Regions from separate parts of the Clostridium sp. LIBA-8841 genome, predicted to be linked through region 1. Evidence: riboswitches for the same ligand, from Rfam matches in the RefSeq annotation. Region 1 holds a riboswitch; each other region holds the start of a gene.

Region 1 (4,194 bases):
CATAAGTTACAAGGCAAACTTCAGCAAAATAAGTATTTTTAGTACATATTTCTTCATAGGTTGGATTTTGCGTACGACCATTGGCATAACCAACTTCTGTATCTATCACGCCATTAATTCTTGATAAGAACTCTTCAACACCCCAAAAACAACCACCTGCTAATACAATCTTTTTCATAATAAATCACCTCTATAAAATATTCGTTGAAATTAGGAGTAATAACCGTTATATAATGTGTAAAAACCTGTTAATGTTATTATAAATTAAGTTAATGAATATGAGGATAATATAATATTAATATTCATTTTTTTATTATTTTTAATTATTTTAATAGTATGCACTGTTATTGAGTTTTCTTTTTACCAAGTAGTTTTAGTTAAAAGAAAATCAAACCTCTTATGAAAAGAATGTTAAAGACCCTGTAGAAAGTGTTATAAACAAAGTTGGTTTAAAATAGAAAAAGGTTGTATCAAAACTTCTAATAAGTTATTTTGATAAAACCTATTTTATTTAAGCTTGGCTAACCTCAATTTCTTTTATTATTTTAGCTGGATTTCCACCTACAACTACGTTATTAGGGACATCTTTAGTCACAACTGCTCCAGATGCTATAACAACATTATTTCCTATAGTAACTCCTGGATTTATTGTAGCATGTCCTCCTATCCAAACATTATCACCTATTGTTACAGGTTTACCAAATTCAGATTTTAGTCTTTCAATAGGATCTATTGGATGAGTTGCTGTGTAGATATGAACACCAGGTGCAATGAAACAGTTTTCTCCTATTGTAATTTTACAAACATCAAGCATAACACAATCAAAATTTGCATAGAAATTATCTCCTACTGATATGTTGTATCCATAATCACATTTAAAGTTAGGTTCTATATATATACTTTCACCAGTTGAACCAAATAGCTCTTTTAAAATATTACTTCTCTCTTTAAATACTTCATCAGCATCTTCTTCATTATTAGGAAGATCTAAGTTGTTAAACTTTTGAAATAAAATTCTTGCTCTAAGTCTACCTTTAGTTAACTCTTTATCTTGAGGATCATAAGGTAATCCCGCTAACATTTTTTCTTTTTCTGTCATAATCATATATAATTCCTCCATAGTATATTCTCAAGTTCATTTTAGCAATAAACTAGTTATTTTTCACCATTTAGGCATAAATATAGTTAAAAATTCATATAGTGAATAGCTAATATTATTTTTTTGAGGTGTTAGATAATGTTTAATCCTAAGATGTTAAATTTAGAATTTAGGAATGGAATTAAAGATGAAGAACCAATAGAGGGGAGAAAGTACACATTAGTTCATAGTGATGAAACAGGAGAATTGTTTCTAACAACAGCATTAACATACGCATATGATAAAATAAATTCAATGAAAAGAGATGAGGTTTTTGGTGACTGGAAGAGAATAGATGATAGATTTATTTTAAAGGTATATGTTTATGTTGATGGAATGGGAGGTAGAGACGAAGCTGCAAAGAGAAATATGATTTTTAGAAAAGAGTTGCCTTTAGCTTTATCAGCAATAAGATATGGTGATAGAAAATTCTTAGAAGATCATAAGGAATTATTAAATAGTAGAATACTAGTAAGATTCATATCTGCTTATGAAGAGTTTAATAAGATTGAAAATTATGGATCCATTAATGATTATAATGTTAGAATGGAATCTACTAACAATAAGGAAGAGACTTATATGGAAGAGAGTATTTTTAATGATAAAGATCCTCTAACAAATCAATTTATAGTTACTCTTTTAAATCCATATATCAAGGAAGAGGTTGTAAAGTTATATAAAAAGGACATGTATTATTGTTTAAAGGATGTACAAGTTCTAGAGCTAATTAAGGGTAGAACAGATAATGAGTGTGAATTTAATTATAAAATTTATGTTGGAGTTAAAGTTGGTGAAATGCAACCAGTATATAATAATCTTATAATTGAATTCTTAGTAACACCTAATAAAGTTACAACTATAAGCGTTAAAAATCCTAGATAAATAAAATTTAATGTTTAAATTTTATAATAATATTGTAAATGGAATTTTAATACATTATAATTGTTTTAAAATTAAAAAAACTAGTATATATCTTTTATTAAGAACGGTGGAGGGACTGGCCCTATGAAGCCTAGCAACAGCTGATCATCATAGATCAGAATTGTGCTAAATCCTGCAAGGAGAAATCCTGAGAGATAAGAGATTGTAGAGATATTTGCGTGATTTTTTATTATGCATTTAGAGCTATTTCTTTGTCTTAAGGACTGAGGAATAGCTTTTATTTTTGGAGATATTTAATTAATAAAAGATTGCTAGCTAATAAAAGAGGGGGCTTTAAAATGAGTAAAAATTTTAGTAAGGACACATTATGTATAAGAGGAGGATTTAATCCTAAATCAGGTGAGCCAGTGACTCAGCCATTAGTACAAAGTACATCATATAAGTTTGAAAGTTGTGATCAGGTAGCTAATCTTTTTGATTTAAAAGAAGATGGACATATATACACTAGAATAAGTAATCCAACAGTTAGCAATTTAGAAGAGAAGTTTTTAGCTTTAGAAGTTGGTGTAGGTGCAGTATCAGTATCATCTGGACAATCTGCAGTATTATTAGCAGTTTTGAATATTTGTAAGGCAGGAGAACATATAGTAGTTTTATCAACGGTTTATGGAGGAACATTTAATCTTTTAGGAACAACATTAAAGAAATTAGGAATAGATACTACCTTCGTATCTCCAGATTGTAGTGAAGGTGAGTTAGAAGAAAGCATAAAGGATAATACTAAGCTTATAATTGGGGAAAGCTTAGGAAATCCATCTTTAAGGATTTTAGACATGAAAAAATTCTCTAAGGTTGCCAAATCAAATGGAATTCCATTAATAGTAGATAATACAGTTGCGACACCATACTTATTTAATCCACTAGAACATGGAGCTAATATAGTTGTTCATTCAACTAGTAAGTATTCAGATGGTCATTCATTAGCTCTTGGCGGAATAATTGTTGATGGAGGGAACTTTAATTGGGATAATGGAAAGTTTTCATGTTTAGTTGAACCAGATGAAAGTTATCATGGACTTAAGTATGTTGAAACTTTTGGGGAGGCAGCTTATATAACTAAGCTTAGAGTTACTTTGCTTAGAGATTTAGGATGCACAACAAGTCCATTTAATGCTTATCTAACTAATATAGGTTTAGAAACATTACATCTTAGAATGGAAAGACATAGTTCAAATGCTTTAACATTAGCTAGATTTTTAGAAAAAAATGAAAATGTAACTTGGGTTGACTATCCTCTTTTAGAATCTCATAAAGATTATGAGCTAGCTAGAGAATACTTTACAAAGGGTGCTTCTGGACTTTTATCTTTTGGAATAAGAGGAGGAAGAGAGGCTGCTAAGAAGTTTATAGATAACTTACAGTTAGCTCAGTTGGTAGTTCACTTAGGAGATGTTAGAACTACTCTTTTACATCCAGCTAGTACAACACACAGACAACTTTCTTCAGAGGATTTAATAAAAGCTGGAGTAACTGAAGATTTAATTAGGGTTTCTGTAGGAATAGAAGGAATAGAAGATATAATAAAAGATTTTGAACAAGCTTTTAGTAAATTAGGTGATGAATAAATGGGTTTATTTTTTAAATCATTGGAACTTGAGGGGATAAAAATATTAGGACTTAATGAGATATTCTCTCAGAAGGAGTGCAAAAAGAAAAGGAAAAGAATAGGTGTTTTAAATTTAATGCCAATTAAAGGAGAAACTGAGGTTCATATATTAAATATCCTATATAAATGTGGAGAAGATTTAGATATTGATTTTATAAGATTAGAATCACATAAATCAAAACATACCTCTAAAGAGTATTTAGAGAAAAATTATAGAACTTTTAATGAGATTAAGGATAGATTAGATGGAATGATTATAACTGGAGCTCCTTTGGAGAAGTTGGAGTTTAGTGAGGTTTCATACATTAAAGAGCTAATTGAAATTTTTGATTACTTAAGAAAATATGAGAAGAAAGCTCTATATATTTGCTGGGGAGCACAGGCAGCTTTAAATTATTTTTATGGAATTAGAAAAGTTGTTTTAGATAATAAGGTCTTCGGAGTTTTTTCGCATGAAATACTTAAAAAAGGAGATATTTTGCAGGGAATAGAAAATGGATTTAAGGCA
Region 2 (4,194 bases), 470 kb from region 1:
TTCTCTAAACTTTATAACTGTATACCCTGTATCAGAGCTTTTAAATACTATACTTTCAACTATTCCATTTAATGCTTCCATATTACCTCCTAAAAGGTTTCTCTTAAATTGTTATTACTATTAATTATATCACAATTATTAATTTTAAATCATGAAGCTGATTTTGTTGACTTAGTCAAATTTAAATCTTAAGATTATTATGAGGAAGGTGATTCGTATGTTAATAAAAAATTGTAATATAGTATATTTAGATAGGATTGAACCTGGAAATATACTAGTAGAAAACGGAAAAATCAAAGCTATAAACCCGAAAGAAGAAACTAATTGTGAAATACTAGATGGACAAGGACTTTATGTATCTCCTGGATTTATAGATGTTCATATACATGGAGCTGGTGGACACGATACTATGGATGGTACTTATGAAGCTATTAATGAAATTTCAAAAGTAATAGTTAAGCATGGTACTACTTCATTCACACCAACAACAATGACGGTAGCTGCTGAAGATGTTTTAAAATCAATGGGAGCTATACACCAAGCTAAAGTTGAAGGAACTGATGGAGCAAATGTTTTAGGAGCTCACCTTGAAGGACCTTTCATAAGTCCAAGTGCTATAGGAGCTCAAAATCCTGATTTCTTAATACCTCCATCAAAAGAAAACTTCTATAAATTAGTTGGAGCTTTTGAAGATGATGTTGTTTCAATAACTCTTGCTCCAGAAGTAGATGGGGCTAAAGAACTTACTAAATTCTTAAGCGAAAAAGGAATAGTTGTTTCAATGGGACACACTAAAGCTACTTACGAAGAAGCTATGGAAGGTATAAGATGTGGTTGTTCTCACTCTACTCACCTTTTCAATGCTATGACTCCATTTACTCATAGAGAACCAGGTGTTGTAGGTGCTGTGTTTGATAGCGATATAACTACAGAAACAATTTCTGATGGTATTCACATTTCATTCCCAAGCTTAAGAGTAGCTTATAACCAAAAAACACCAGATAAAGTCTTATTAATAACTGATGCTATGATGGCTTGTTGTATGCCAGATGGAAGATACTCATTAGGTGGTCAAGATGTTGAGGTTAAAAATGGAGCTGCTAGATTATTAACTGGTTCTTTAGCTGGTTCAGTTTTAACTTTAGATGTAGCTGTTAAAAATGTATTTAACAATACAAAATACCCACTTTATGAAGTTATAAAAATGGCTACTTATAATGGGGCTAGACATTGTAAAGTTGAAGATAGAAAAGGATTAATTAAAGAAGGCTATGATGCTGATTTAATTATCTTTGATGAAGATATAAACATAAAATATGTAATAGTTAATGGAAAACTAGTTCATAAAGCTTAATATAAATAAAAAAATACTTTGGATTAATCCAAAGTATTTTTTTATTTATAAACCATATTAACTATCATCTAACTTCATAAAACATTAATTTAATAATCAAAATAATATTAGGCTCTGTTTTAAGTAAAGGTTGATTTTAAGCTATCTCTTCCTGCTTAGATCAACATAAAAAAGTTAAAGTTCAGAAGAATATAAACTTCTGAACTTTAACTCTATTTATCTTAAAGATGTTTTTTTATCTCTTCAACTTTATCTAACTTTTCCCATGGAAGATCTAAATCTGTTCTTCCAAAGTGTCCATAAGCTGCTGTTTGTTTGTATATAGGTCTTCTTAATTCTAGGTCTCTTATTATAGCACCTGGTCTTAAATCAAATACCTTATTTATTATATTAACTATTTCTTCATCTGATATTTTTCCAGTTCCAAAAGTATCTACTATGATTGATACTGGTCTAGCAACACCGATAGCATAAGCAACTTGAACTTCTAACTTATCTGCAATACCTGCAGCTACTAAGTTTTTAGCTACCCATCTAGCAGCATATGCAGCTGATCTATCAACCTTAGTTGGATCTTTTCCTGAGAAAGCACCACCACCGTGTCTTCCATATCCACCATAAGTATCAACTATAATTTTTCTTCCTGTTAATCCTGAATCTCCTTGAGGTCCACCAATAACAAATCTTCCTGTTGGATTTATGTAATATTTAGTGTTTTCATCTAATAATTCTGCTGGTATAACAGCTTTTATAACATGTTCCATTAAATCAGCTTGAATTTGCTCTTGAGATATTTCTGGACCATGTTGTGTTGAAATTACTATAGCATCTATTCTAACAGGTTTATCATTTTCGTACTCAACAGTAACTTGTGTTTTTCCGTCTGGTCTTAAATAAGGTAAAGTTCCGTTCTTTCTTACTTCTGTTAATCTTCTTGATAATCTATGAGCCATAGCTATTGGTGCTGGCATAAATTCTTCAGTTTCATTAGTAGCAAAACCAAACATCATTCCTTGATCTCCAGCTCCAACTGCATCTATGTCAATTTTTTCTCCTGCTCTTGATTCTAGAGCTTCATCAACTCCCATAGCTATGTCTGATGATTGCTCATCAATTGTAGTCATAACTGAACAAGTTTCACAGTCAAAACCATATTTAGCTCTATCATAACCTATATTTTTGATAGTTTCTCTAGCTATTTTAGGAATATCAACATAACAATTAGTTGTTATTTCTCCCATTACCATTACTAATCCTGTAGTAACAGCTGTTTCGCAAGCAACTCTTGCATTTGGATCTTTTTCAAATATAGCGTCTAAAACTGCATCTGAAATTTGGTCACATATTTTATCTGGATGTCCTTCAGTAACTGATTCTGATGTAAATAATCTTCTCATGGCTATAATGCTATCTTACTATGCTAAATAAGATAGCCGATTCACCCCTTTCATTTTTTAATTATTTATTAAATTATTCTTTCCAACTATATAAAATAATATCTTTAGTTTTTTCATTTTAAAAATTACATATCTTAATGCGCGCTTTTAAGATATATTTTATTAACAAAAAAATCTCTTCTAAATCTTTAAAAGATTTAAGAAGAGATTCTAGTTATACACTAAATTTATCTTCTCTCATCTTGTAAAGAAAATTCTTTACCGGAATTGGCACCGTGGTGATTTCTCACTGGTTGCCGGGTTTCATAGGGCCTTTTTCCCTCCACCTCTCTGGATAAGAGTATATAAATACTAAATATTCTATTTTATTGAGATATTATTTTAAACAAAGAGACACTATTTCCAAGTGTCTCTTGCTGGTGGTGGAAGAAGGATTCGAACCTTCGAAGTCGTCCGACAACAGATTTACAGTCTGCCCCCTTTGGCCACTCGGGAATTCCACCACATATGGAGCTGATGATCAGACTTGAACTGATAACCTGCTGATTACAAGTCAGCTGCTCTGCCAATTGAGCCACACCAGCATATTAATATTTTGTTTTCTTTTAAATAAATGGTGGTGGAAGAAGGATTCGAACCTTCGAAGTCGTCCGACAACAGATTTACAGTCTGCCCCCTTTGGCCACTCGGGAATTCCACCACTTATGGAGCTGATGATCAGACTTGAACTGATAACCTGCTGATTACAAGTCAGCTGCTCTGCCAATTGAGCCACACCAGCATATTTATTATTTTTAATGGTGGTCGCAACAGGGATCGAACCTGTGACCCCCTGCTTGTAAGGCAGGTGCTCTCCCAGCTGAGCTATGCGACCTTATTGGTGGTGGAAGAAGGATTCGAACCTTCGAAGTCGTCCGACAACAGATTTACAGTCTGCCCCCTTTGGCCACTCGGGAATTCCACCACTTATGGAGCTGATGATCGGACTTGAACCGATAACCTGCTGATTACAAGTCAGCTGCTCTGCCAATTGAGCCACACCAGCATATTTATTATTTTTCTTTGTCGGTTTGACTCACCGCCAATCGACAAGATTTAGTATATATTGTTACGCTTTTTATTTCAAACTCAATTTTAGCCCATTTTTGATAATTATGTTAAGTTATTTCGAATTTTCTCTATATATCTTTTGTTTACTTCTTTTTTAATTATATATTTTCTTCAATCAACTCAATATTTATGTATGGACTCAATATATCTTTCATTTCCTTGTACTCATTCTCCTCTAATCTATCCTTTAAAATTCTAAATATATCAACTGCAGCATCTAGCTCATCACTTCTTTTAATATGCTCTAATAATATTCCATAATCTAATATAGATAAATTTTTAGCTATAGACATCAATTTAAGCTTATCTGATTTTGCTATTTTTTTCGGAATT
Region 3 (4,194 bases), 320 kb from region 1:
TTTTAGGTGCTGCAGCTTTAGGTGATATAGGTAAGCATTTCCCAGATACTGATCCTAAATATAAAGGGGCAGATAGCATAAGGCTTCTTGAATTCGTTGGTGAACTTATATATAAAAATAACTATAAAATATCCAATATAGATGCAACAATAATAGCTCAGAAACCTAAAATGGCTCCTCATATACCTACAATGAGAGAAAATATAGCAAAAGCGTTAAATATAAATTTAGACCAAATAAATGTTAAAGCAACAACTGAAGAGGGTCTTGGCTTTACTGGCTCAGGTAAAGGAATTTCTTCTCAAAGTATCTGTCTTTTAATGAAATAAAAAAAGAGTATATAACTTCCTTAACATTGGAAGGTATATACTCTTTTTATAACTTATAAAATCCAACTTTATACTACATTTCTTTAAATCCGATATCTAAAATCCCCTTTTTAGTGCTTATTGCTTTTTATAGTTTATTGAGTTACTGCAACATCTAATTCTTCACTTGTTTCAGTATTCTCTTTCTTTTGGAAAAATGCTATAAATATTATTGCACTTATTCCCATTAAATATGGATAAAATAAGAATTTCATTATTTCAAATGAACTTAATCCTGTTAAAGCTGCTGCTGACATTAACTGTGCTCCATATGGGATTATTCCCTGAACTGCACAAGAAAACATATCTAATATTCCTGCAACTCTCTTTGAATCTAAATTATATTTATTTGAAATATCCTTTGCTAAAGGTCCAACTGTAACAATAGCAATTGTGTTATTTGCAGTACATGCATCAATTAAACTTACTAATAATCCAATACCAAATTCAGCCCCTCTTTTGCCATTGATTCTTTTAGTAACTAAATTTAATACATAATCTATACCGCCATTTTCTTTTATAATCTCAACAATTCCTCCAATTATTATTGAAATTAATATAAGTTCACTCATTCCAGCAACTCCAGCTGATATAGAATCAAAGAATGCTTTTAAATCCATAGCCCCAGTAAAGAATCCGATTCCTCCAGCTAAAATTATTCCACCTGATAATATAGCAATTACATTTCCCCCCATTAATGCTGCTATTAAAATTCCTAGGTATGGAATAACTTTTATTAAATTATAGTCATATTGTCCTACAGAAGCATTAGAACCACTTCCTAAGAATGTATATAATATAATTACTAAAATAGCTGATGGTAATATAACCTTAAAGTTTATTCTAAATTTATCTCTCATTTCACAACCTTGAGTTTTTGTTGCTGCTATTGTTGTATCAGAAATCATTGATAGGTTGTCTCCAAACATAGCTCCACCTACTACTGCCCCAACTATAAGAGGTAATGCTATATTAGTTTTTTCTGCAATTCCCATAGCTATTGGTACTATGGCAGCTATTGTTCCCATTGATGTTCCTAATGATATAGCTATAAATGATGATATTATAAATATTCCTGCTATTAATATGTTTTTAGGTAATATTGTTAAACCTAAGTTTACTGTTGATTCTACTGCTCCCATGTTTTTAGCCACTTCTGCGAAAGCACCTGCTAATATAAAAATTAAACACATTAAGATTATATTGCTATTTCCTGCTCCCTTACAGAATATCTCTATGTTCTTCTCAATCCCTCTTTTTCTGTTCATAAATATTCCGACTAATGCGGCTATTATCCCAGGAACTAAAATAGAAACCGAGTAGAAATCTTTCATTACTATTGAAGTTCCTAAATAGATTGATACAAAAATTATTAATGGTAATAATGCTGAAAACTTTCCTTCTTTCATTTTCTCTCCTCCTAATCTATTTAATAAACCTATCTTATTTATCCTACAAAATAAAAAAACTTCTATCCCAGGATAGAAGTTATTATTCTTACAGATTCTCTTTCTTATCTCTCAGTTTCTACCGCAGGATTTAGCACCGCTATAAATCTTTGCACATGAAATTATTACTGACTTTTATTATTTTAAAATCAGTATTGTTTTAACCGCAAAGAATTACCGGTTGCTGGGTTTCACAGGGCCAGTCCCTCCACCTCTCTTGATAAGATTTATTAAATTTTATTTTTTTTAATACTAACACGCCAAAATTACTTTGTCAATTTAATTTATATTGTTTTTAATAATTTATTTACTTACTAATTTATATAACAAACTTTCAAGCAATATTCCTTCATTAGGTGGATAATCAAATTTTTCACTATATTCTATTGCCTCTGCTATAAAGTTGCATGCTTTTTCTAAAGCTTTTTCATCACATTCGCCTCTTAGTATCCATCCTATTAACAAGGATGCAAAGGCATCTCCAGTTCCACAATAAAATGCATTTATTTTTTTATGAGAATAATTGTAGAACATCTTTTCCTGTTTATCATACAGCACAGTATCAATATATTCATTTCCCTTTGAACTTGGTACACTTGTTATTATACTTATTTTAGGTCCTAAGTTTCCCAAGGAAATTAAATACTCCTTAATCTCCTCTTCAGTTAAGTTTTCTTTATAGTCTTTTCCTAAAAGTAAAGTAGCTTCTGTAATATTAGGAGTTATTATATCAGCATTCTTAATCAAAACTCTCATCTCTTCAATCATTTTTTCACTCATGCCATCATATAGCTTACCATTATCAGCCATAACTGGATCTATAACAACTAAAGTATCTTCTTCTTTAAATTCTTTTATAAAGTCCTCTACAAATTTAACTTGATTAGGATCTGCTAAATATCCACTATAAATACATTGAAAACCTAAGTTAAGCTTTTTCCAATGCTCCTTAGTTTCATATATAAAATCACTTAAATCTCTAATTGCAGGTTTTCCAAATCCATCTGTATGTGTTGATAAAACCGCAGTTGGAAGTGGACATACTTGATTACCCATTGAAGATAATATAGGAATTATTGTCGCTAAAGCTGCTCTTCCATAACATGAAATATCATGTATAGCAGCAATTTTATTCATAGATTTCATTTTTATCTCCCTTCAAAAATCCGCTCTAAAATATATATTTCTCATTACACAGTATTATATTAATTAATTTTTCTTATATCAAATGTACCGATATATTTTAAAATAAAAAAAGCATCGCCTTAGTAAGCGATGCTTGGTGCACCATCAGGGATTCGAACCCTGGACTCCCTGATTAAGAGTCAGGTGCTCTACCAACTGAGCTAATGGTGCATATTGCATTTTTTAAGAGAATTTTACAGTAAAACCTTAAAAAATGGAGCGGGTACCGGGAATCGAACCCGGGTATCCAGCTTGGAAGGCTGGTGTTCTACCATTGAACTACACCCGCTTGGTATGTTTATATGTTAACATAATATTAACATGTTGTCAAGTATTTTTTGATTTATTATTCAAAAAAATGGCTGGGATAGCAGGATTTGAACCTGCGAATGACGGAGTCAAAGTCCGTTGCCTTACCGCTTGGCGATATCCCAACATGGTGTACCTTAAGGGATTCGAACCCCTGACCCACGGCTTAGAAGGCCGTTGCTCTATCCAGCTGAGCTAAAGATACAAACTTGAATCAACAAAAATTATTATACATAATCATTTAAAAATTGTCAACATTTTTTTGAATTTATTTTATATTTTTATTAATACTAAGCGAATTTAATTTTAAACAATATCTTCCAAGTACTTAAATAACACAGTTTTAAATTTTTCTCCATCCTCTTTATTTTTATCAGCATTTTTACAAACTCTATACCATTCTTCTGTAGTCATTCCTATAGTTTTTTCATAACAATCTTCACAATCAGTTTGTAAGTTAGTTTCAACAACAAACTTACCTAATTCTTCAGCATTATTGAAGACTTTTAAGTATAAAAACTCATCTTTATCTCCAATCCAATTGTTATTAAATCTACTACAGAATATTTTTAATTTTCTCATTCCATTTTCAGCATTAAATCCATTTAACTTTCTTAATGCTAAAATATCATTTTTCATTTTCTCTCTATCTTCTTCTGTTGCTTTACTCTTTACTATAGAGATAATTTTTTCTACATCATTTGATGGAATTTGTGTTACTAATTTTCTTTTTCCTTCAACCCATTTATAATAAGCCTCTGGCATAAAGACATATTGTATAAACTGTATGAGGCTATTAAAATCAGGTACCATTACCCAAACATTTTGGAATCCAACATGTCTATTAAATATTACATAATGTAGATATTTTGTGTCTTTAGTTA
Region 4 (4,194 bases), 1.4 Mb from region 1:
AATATAATCTATATCATTATTTTTTAAAGCCTCTTTAAATCTTTTTTTCCCAGTAGGATTTATTCTCTCTCCAATTACAGAAACTCCTCTTCCACTTATAGTAAGTGAAGGCGTACATACACCTGTTAGACTAACTTTATCTCTTTTTATACTTTCTTTCTTTTTTAATCTTTTCGATAATTCCTCTATATATTCAGGAGTTGTCCCACAACATCCACCAATATAATTAACACCTAGAGAAACAAATTTTTCTCCATATTCACCGAATTCATATTTATCAACTTCATAACTTGTCCTATCTCCATCTATACTAGGCATTCCTGCATTAGCCTGTACTATTACATCCTTGTTAGTTGATTTTACTATTCTTTTTATTATTGATTCCATTTCTCTAGGTCCTAAAGAACAATTAACACCTAAAGCATCAACTCCTAATCCTTCTAATGTCATAGCCATACTCTCTGGAATACATCCTGTAAAAGTTCTCTCATTTTTTTCAAAACTCATAGTACAAAATACAGGCAAGTTAGAATTTTCTTTTGCTGCTAAAATAGCTGCCTTAGCTTCATATAAATCACTCATTGTCTCTATAAGTATAATATCTGCTCCATTTTTTACTCCAACTATAACCTGTTCCTTAAATATATCATAAGCTTCATCAAAACTTAGAGTTCCCATAGGCTCTAAAAGTTCTCCTATAGGACCTATATCTAAGGCTATTTTCACTTCATTTCCCTCTCTAGCTCTCTTTGCTATTTCTAAAGCTTTTGTTATAATTTCTTCTACTTTAAAATCTGTATTTCTTAATTTTTTTCTATTTGCTCCAAAAGTATTAGTAGTTATAAAGTTTGCTCCTGCCTCTATATATCTTTTATGAACTTCATATATAATATCTTCATTATATATATTAAAAACTTCTGGATTCTCCCCAAGCTTCAATCCTAACTTTTGAAGCATAGTCCCCATAGCCCCATCAAAAATCTTAATCATAACATCTCTTACCGCCTTTCCTATAATTGCACTTTGTATAAAAACTACATTGATCACAACTTCTTATGGAAGCTTGATTATTTCTACATTTACTTATTCCTATTATTGCTGTAACTGATTTTCTAGGTATTAAAATATTACTCTCTGTTAAATTTAAACCTATTGCTTTTTGCCCATCTATTAACTCTAAAAAATCCTTTTGAAATTCTATTGAAAAATCTCCATACCCTGGACTAAATCTTTCTCTTATAAACTCATTTTTACTTTCAACCTTTTCCTTTATAGCCTCTTCAATTTCATCACAGACTTCCTCTATGGCAGCAGTAGCACAGGCATCTAATACGAGAGCTTTTAACAAATCTATCTTCTCATACTTATTTATAGCCCTTTCTATCTCATATCCTAAGGTAACTCCTAGTAAAATCACCTTATAGCACCCTTTTAAATGTCTCTTTATAGATACTCCCTTTAAAATTTTTTCAGTTCCTAATATTTTTAAATTATCTTTATACTCTTCTAAACCATATTCTCTATAGGTTACTCTATAATCAGCTATTTCCTTGCATTCTTCGATGCATTTATCTATAAGTTCAAAATCTTCTTCATTTCCTTTTACACCTAAATATCTAAGCACTTCTTTTTTATCTATATTAGTAATTTTCATATTTATATAATTCTTTCTCCTTTTAAGATATTTTTTCCTTTCTATTTACTGAATTAATAATATTTTTAGTTCCACTTACTATATTCTTTGCTACATATGAATTATTCATTGTATATAAATGCACACCTCTTACCCCGCTAGAGATTAAATCTATTATTTGCTCATTTGCATATGCTATTCCAGCATCTCTTAAAGCTTCCTTATCATGCTCATACTTATTTACTATTTTCATAAATTTTTTAGGGAATGTTGCCCTACAAAGAGATAATATCCTCTCTATTTGTTTTTTATTAACTACAGGCATTATTCCAGCCTGAATTGGTACATCTATTCCTTTCTTTTCACAGGATTCTAGAAAATCAAAAAATATATCATTATCAAAAAATAATTGAGATATTAAGTGATTAGCTCCAGCATCTACTTTTCTTTTTAAAAATTCTAAATCCTTATCTTTGTTAATGGCTTCTGGATGAATTTCTGGATAACAAGCTCCTGCAATATTTATATCTTTATATTTTCCAATATGTTTTATTAAATCTATGGAAGAATTATATTCCGATATAATATTTTCTCTTTTATCTCCTCTTAAAGCTAATACATTCTCTACTCCTTTACTTTTTAATATGCTCAAAGTTTTCTCTATATCTTTTTTTTCTGCTCCTATACAAGTTAAATGTGCTAAAGTTTCTAAATTGTATTTATTTTTTATTATTGATGATAATTCTATTGTTCTATTACTTACAAAATTTCCACCTGCTCCATAAGTCACACTTATAAAATCTGGTTTTAATTCCTGTATCTCTTCTAAAGTTCTGTATATATTTTCTATTGGAGTACTTTCCTTTGGAGGAAAAACCTCAAATGAAAACACAAATTCTTTTTTATCAAATAATTCTTTAATATTCATAAAATCCCTCCTAAAAATAAAAAAGCCTAAAGGAAATAATCCTTTAGGCATAAAATCTCTAATTTTCTCAACTTCAAAACTTATCTTTCAGTAAACCTGCAGGATTTAGCACCGTTATAGAATAAAATTTATTTATACTATAGGTTGCTGGGCTTCACAGGGCCAGTCCCTCCACCTCTCTTGATAAGAATAATATTCTGTTTTGGTAAATTATAGTATATAAAAATAAAATAGTAAATATATAAGTTTTTTTTATTATTATAATTTGTAAAACACACTACATATTTGATATTTTTTTAAAACTGTTATAATATTACTTAGTACTAGTAATATTAAAGGGGCGAAATATATGTTTAGATCTATATATTGGTATGGAAAAGGATATGCCTGGACATTAATAAAATCCTTATCTGATATAAAAAAAATAAATAAAATGGAAGAGGAAGGTAAGCTTGAAGAAAGAGATGAATATATCTATCAATGTAGTAGAAGGATAGCTCATACTTTTCTTAAAGATGCCGGAATAAAAGTTAACGTTGAAGGCTTAGAAAATATTCCTGAAGGACCTGTTCTTTTTGTTGGTAACCATCAAAGTAATATGGACATTCCTGTTGTCATGTATTCTATTGATAGACCAAAAGGATTCATAGCAAAAAAAGAACTTGAAAAAATGCCTATACTAAAAGATTGGATACTACTTTCAAAAGCTATATTTATTGATAGAGATCATCCTAAAAAAGCCATGGCTGGTATTTTACAAGGAATTAAGCAATTAAAAGAAGGATATTCAATGGTTGTTTTTCCTGAAGGAACAAGAAGTCATTGTAGTAAACTAGGAGAATTTAAAGCAGGTAGTTTTAAATTAGCTACTAAATCAAAAGTTCCTATAGTGCCTTTTACAATTGATGGAACATATAAAATAATGGAAGGAAATCATTATTTTATAAAACCTGGTGAAGTAAATCTTTATATTCACCCACCAGTTTATACTGATAAACTTACTAAGGAAGAAATTGCAGAGCTTCCTGAAAAAGTTGAAAATATCGTTAGAAGCAAACTTCCTAATGAAGGAAGATAAAAAAATCCATGAGTAAAATTTACTCATGGATTTTTTTATTTATATCAATTTAAAACAGTTCCTTCTAATTCAACACTCTTCTTATTAAGAGCTTTTTCTTTAAAGAATTCTTCTGTTTCTTCTATAACTACTTTTCTTAATCCAATAATACCTATAAGGTTTGGAATTGCCATTAATCCATTAACAATATCAGCTATTATAAATATCAATGTTAATGGTAAGAATGATCCTGCAGCAACAAGAAGTATATATAATATTCTATATGGTTTTATTGCTTTTATTCCAAATAAATACTCAACACATCTTTCCCCGTAATAATTCCATCCTAATATTGTTGTGAAAGCAAAGAATATAAGTCCTATATTAACTATATATGTTCCTATATTACTAATAGGAAGACCCATTTCAAAAGCTTGCGTTGTAAGGGCGGCACCTTCTAAATTTCCTGTATAAGCACCTGTAAGAATTATAACTATACCTGTCATTGTACAAATAAGAATTGTATCAAAAAATGTACCAGTCATAGAAATAAGTCCTTGCTTAACTGGTGACTTA

What was found. Region 1 has a riboswitch for S-adenosylmethionine ahead of AC2A4K_RS16780 (O-acetylhomoserine aminocarboxypropyltransferase/cysteine synthase family protein). Riboswitches for the same ligand answer to the same signal wherever they lie in the genome.
Region 2: another riboswitch for S-adenosylmethionine. It lies ahead of metK (methionine adenosyltransferase); the one in region 1 lies ahead of AC2A4K_RS16780 (O-acetylhomoserine aminocarboxypropyltransferase/cysteine synthase family protein).
Region 3: another riboswitch for S-adenosylmethionine. It lies ahead of AC2A4K_RS15260 (Na+/H+ antiporter NhaC family protein); the one in region 1 lies ahead of AC2A4K_RS16780 (O-acetylhomoserine aminocarboxypropyltransferase/cysteine synthase family protein).
Region 4: another riboswitch for S-adenosylmethionine. It lies ahead of metF (methylenetetrahydrofolate reductase [NAD(P)H]); the one in region 1 lies ahead of AC2A4K_RS16780 (O-acetylhomoserine aminocarboxypropyltransferase/cysteine synthase family protein).

What each region holds. Positions count from the first base shown of each region.
Region 1 is NZ_CM173488.1:3,757,544-3,761,737, reverse strand. It holds gene msrA (peptide-methionine (S)-S-oxide reductase MsrA) at 1-178, opposite strand, end outside; gene AC2A4K_RS16790 (sugar O-acetyltransferase) at 512-1,105, opposite strand; gene AC2A4K_RS16785 (staygreen family protein) at 1,238-2,020, shown strand; SAM riboswitch class I at 2,112-2,221, shown strand; gene AC2A4K_RS16780 (O-acetylhomoserine aminocarboxypropyltransferase/cysteine synthase family protein) at 2,359-3,645, shown strand; gene AC2A4K_RS16775 (homoserine O-acetyltransferase/O-succinyltransferase family protein) at 3,646-4,194, shown strand, end outside.
Region 2 is NZ_CM173488.1:3,287,744-3,291,937, forward strand. It holds gene recD2 (SF1B family DNA helicase RecD2) at 1-81, opposite strand, end outside; gene nagA (N-acetylglucosamine-6-phosphate deacetylase) at 218-1,354, shown strand; gene metK (methionine adenosyltransferase) at 1,576-2,751, opposite strand; SAM riboswitch class I at 2,986-3,092, opposite strand; tRNA gene AC2A4K_RS14430 (tRNA-Tyr) at 3,169-3,254, opposite strand; tRNA gene AC2A4K_RS14435 (tRNA-Thr) at 3,260-3,335, opposite strand; tRNA gene AC2A4K_RS14440 (tRNA-Tyr) at 3,366-3,451, opposite strand; tRNA gene AC2A4K_RS14445 (tRNA-Thr) at 3,457-3,532, opposite strand; tRNA gene AC2A4K_RS14450 (tRNA-Val) at 3,550-3,625, opposite strand; tRNA gene AC2A4K_RS14455 (tRNA-Tyr) at 3,630-3,715, opposite strand; tRNA gene AC2A4K_RS14460 (tRNA-Thr) at 3,721-3,796, opposite strand; gene AC2A4K_RS14465 (hypothetical protein) at 3,960-4,194, opposite strand, start outside.
Region 3 is NZ_CM173488.1:3,441,490-3,445,683, forward strand. It holds gene ispF (2-C-methyl-D-erythritol 2,4-cyclodiphosphate synthase) at 1-329, shown strand, start outside; gene AC2A4K_RS15260 (Na+/H+ antiporter NhaC family protein) at 464-1,777, opposite strand; SAM riboswitch class I at 1,879-2,043, opposite strand; gene AC2A4K_RS15265 (pyridoxamine kinase) at 2,120-2,962, opposite strand; tRNA gene AC2A4K_RS15270 (tRNA-Lys) at 3,097-3,172, opposite strand; tRNA gene AC2A4K_RS15275 (tRNA-Gly) at 3,217-3,290, opposite strand; tRNA gene AC2A4K_RS15280 (tRNA-Gln) at 3,361-3,435, opposite strand; tRNA gene AC2A4K_RS15285 (tRNA-Arg) at 3,439-3,515, opposite strand; gene AC2A4K_RS15290 (hypothetical protein) at 3,617-4,194, opposite strand, start outside.
Region 4 is NZ_CM173488.1:2,382,472-2,386,665, forward strand. It holds gene AC2A4K_RS10310 (homocysteine S-methyltransferase family protein) at 1-990, opposite strand, end outside; gene AC2A4K_RS10315 (vitamin B12 dependent-methionine synthase activation domain-containing protein) at 983-1,654, opposite strand; gene metF (methylenetetrahydrofolate reductase [NAD(P)H]) at 1,677-2,561, opposite strand; SAM riboswitch class I at 2,639-2,751, opposite strand; gene AC2A4K_RS10325 (lysophospholipid acyltransferase family protein) at 2,911-3,639, shown strand; gene AC2A4K_RS10330 (alanine/glycine:cation symporter family protein) at 3,684-4,194, opposite strand, start outside.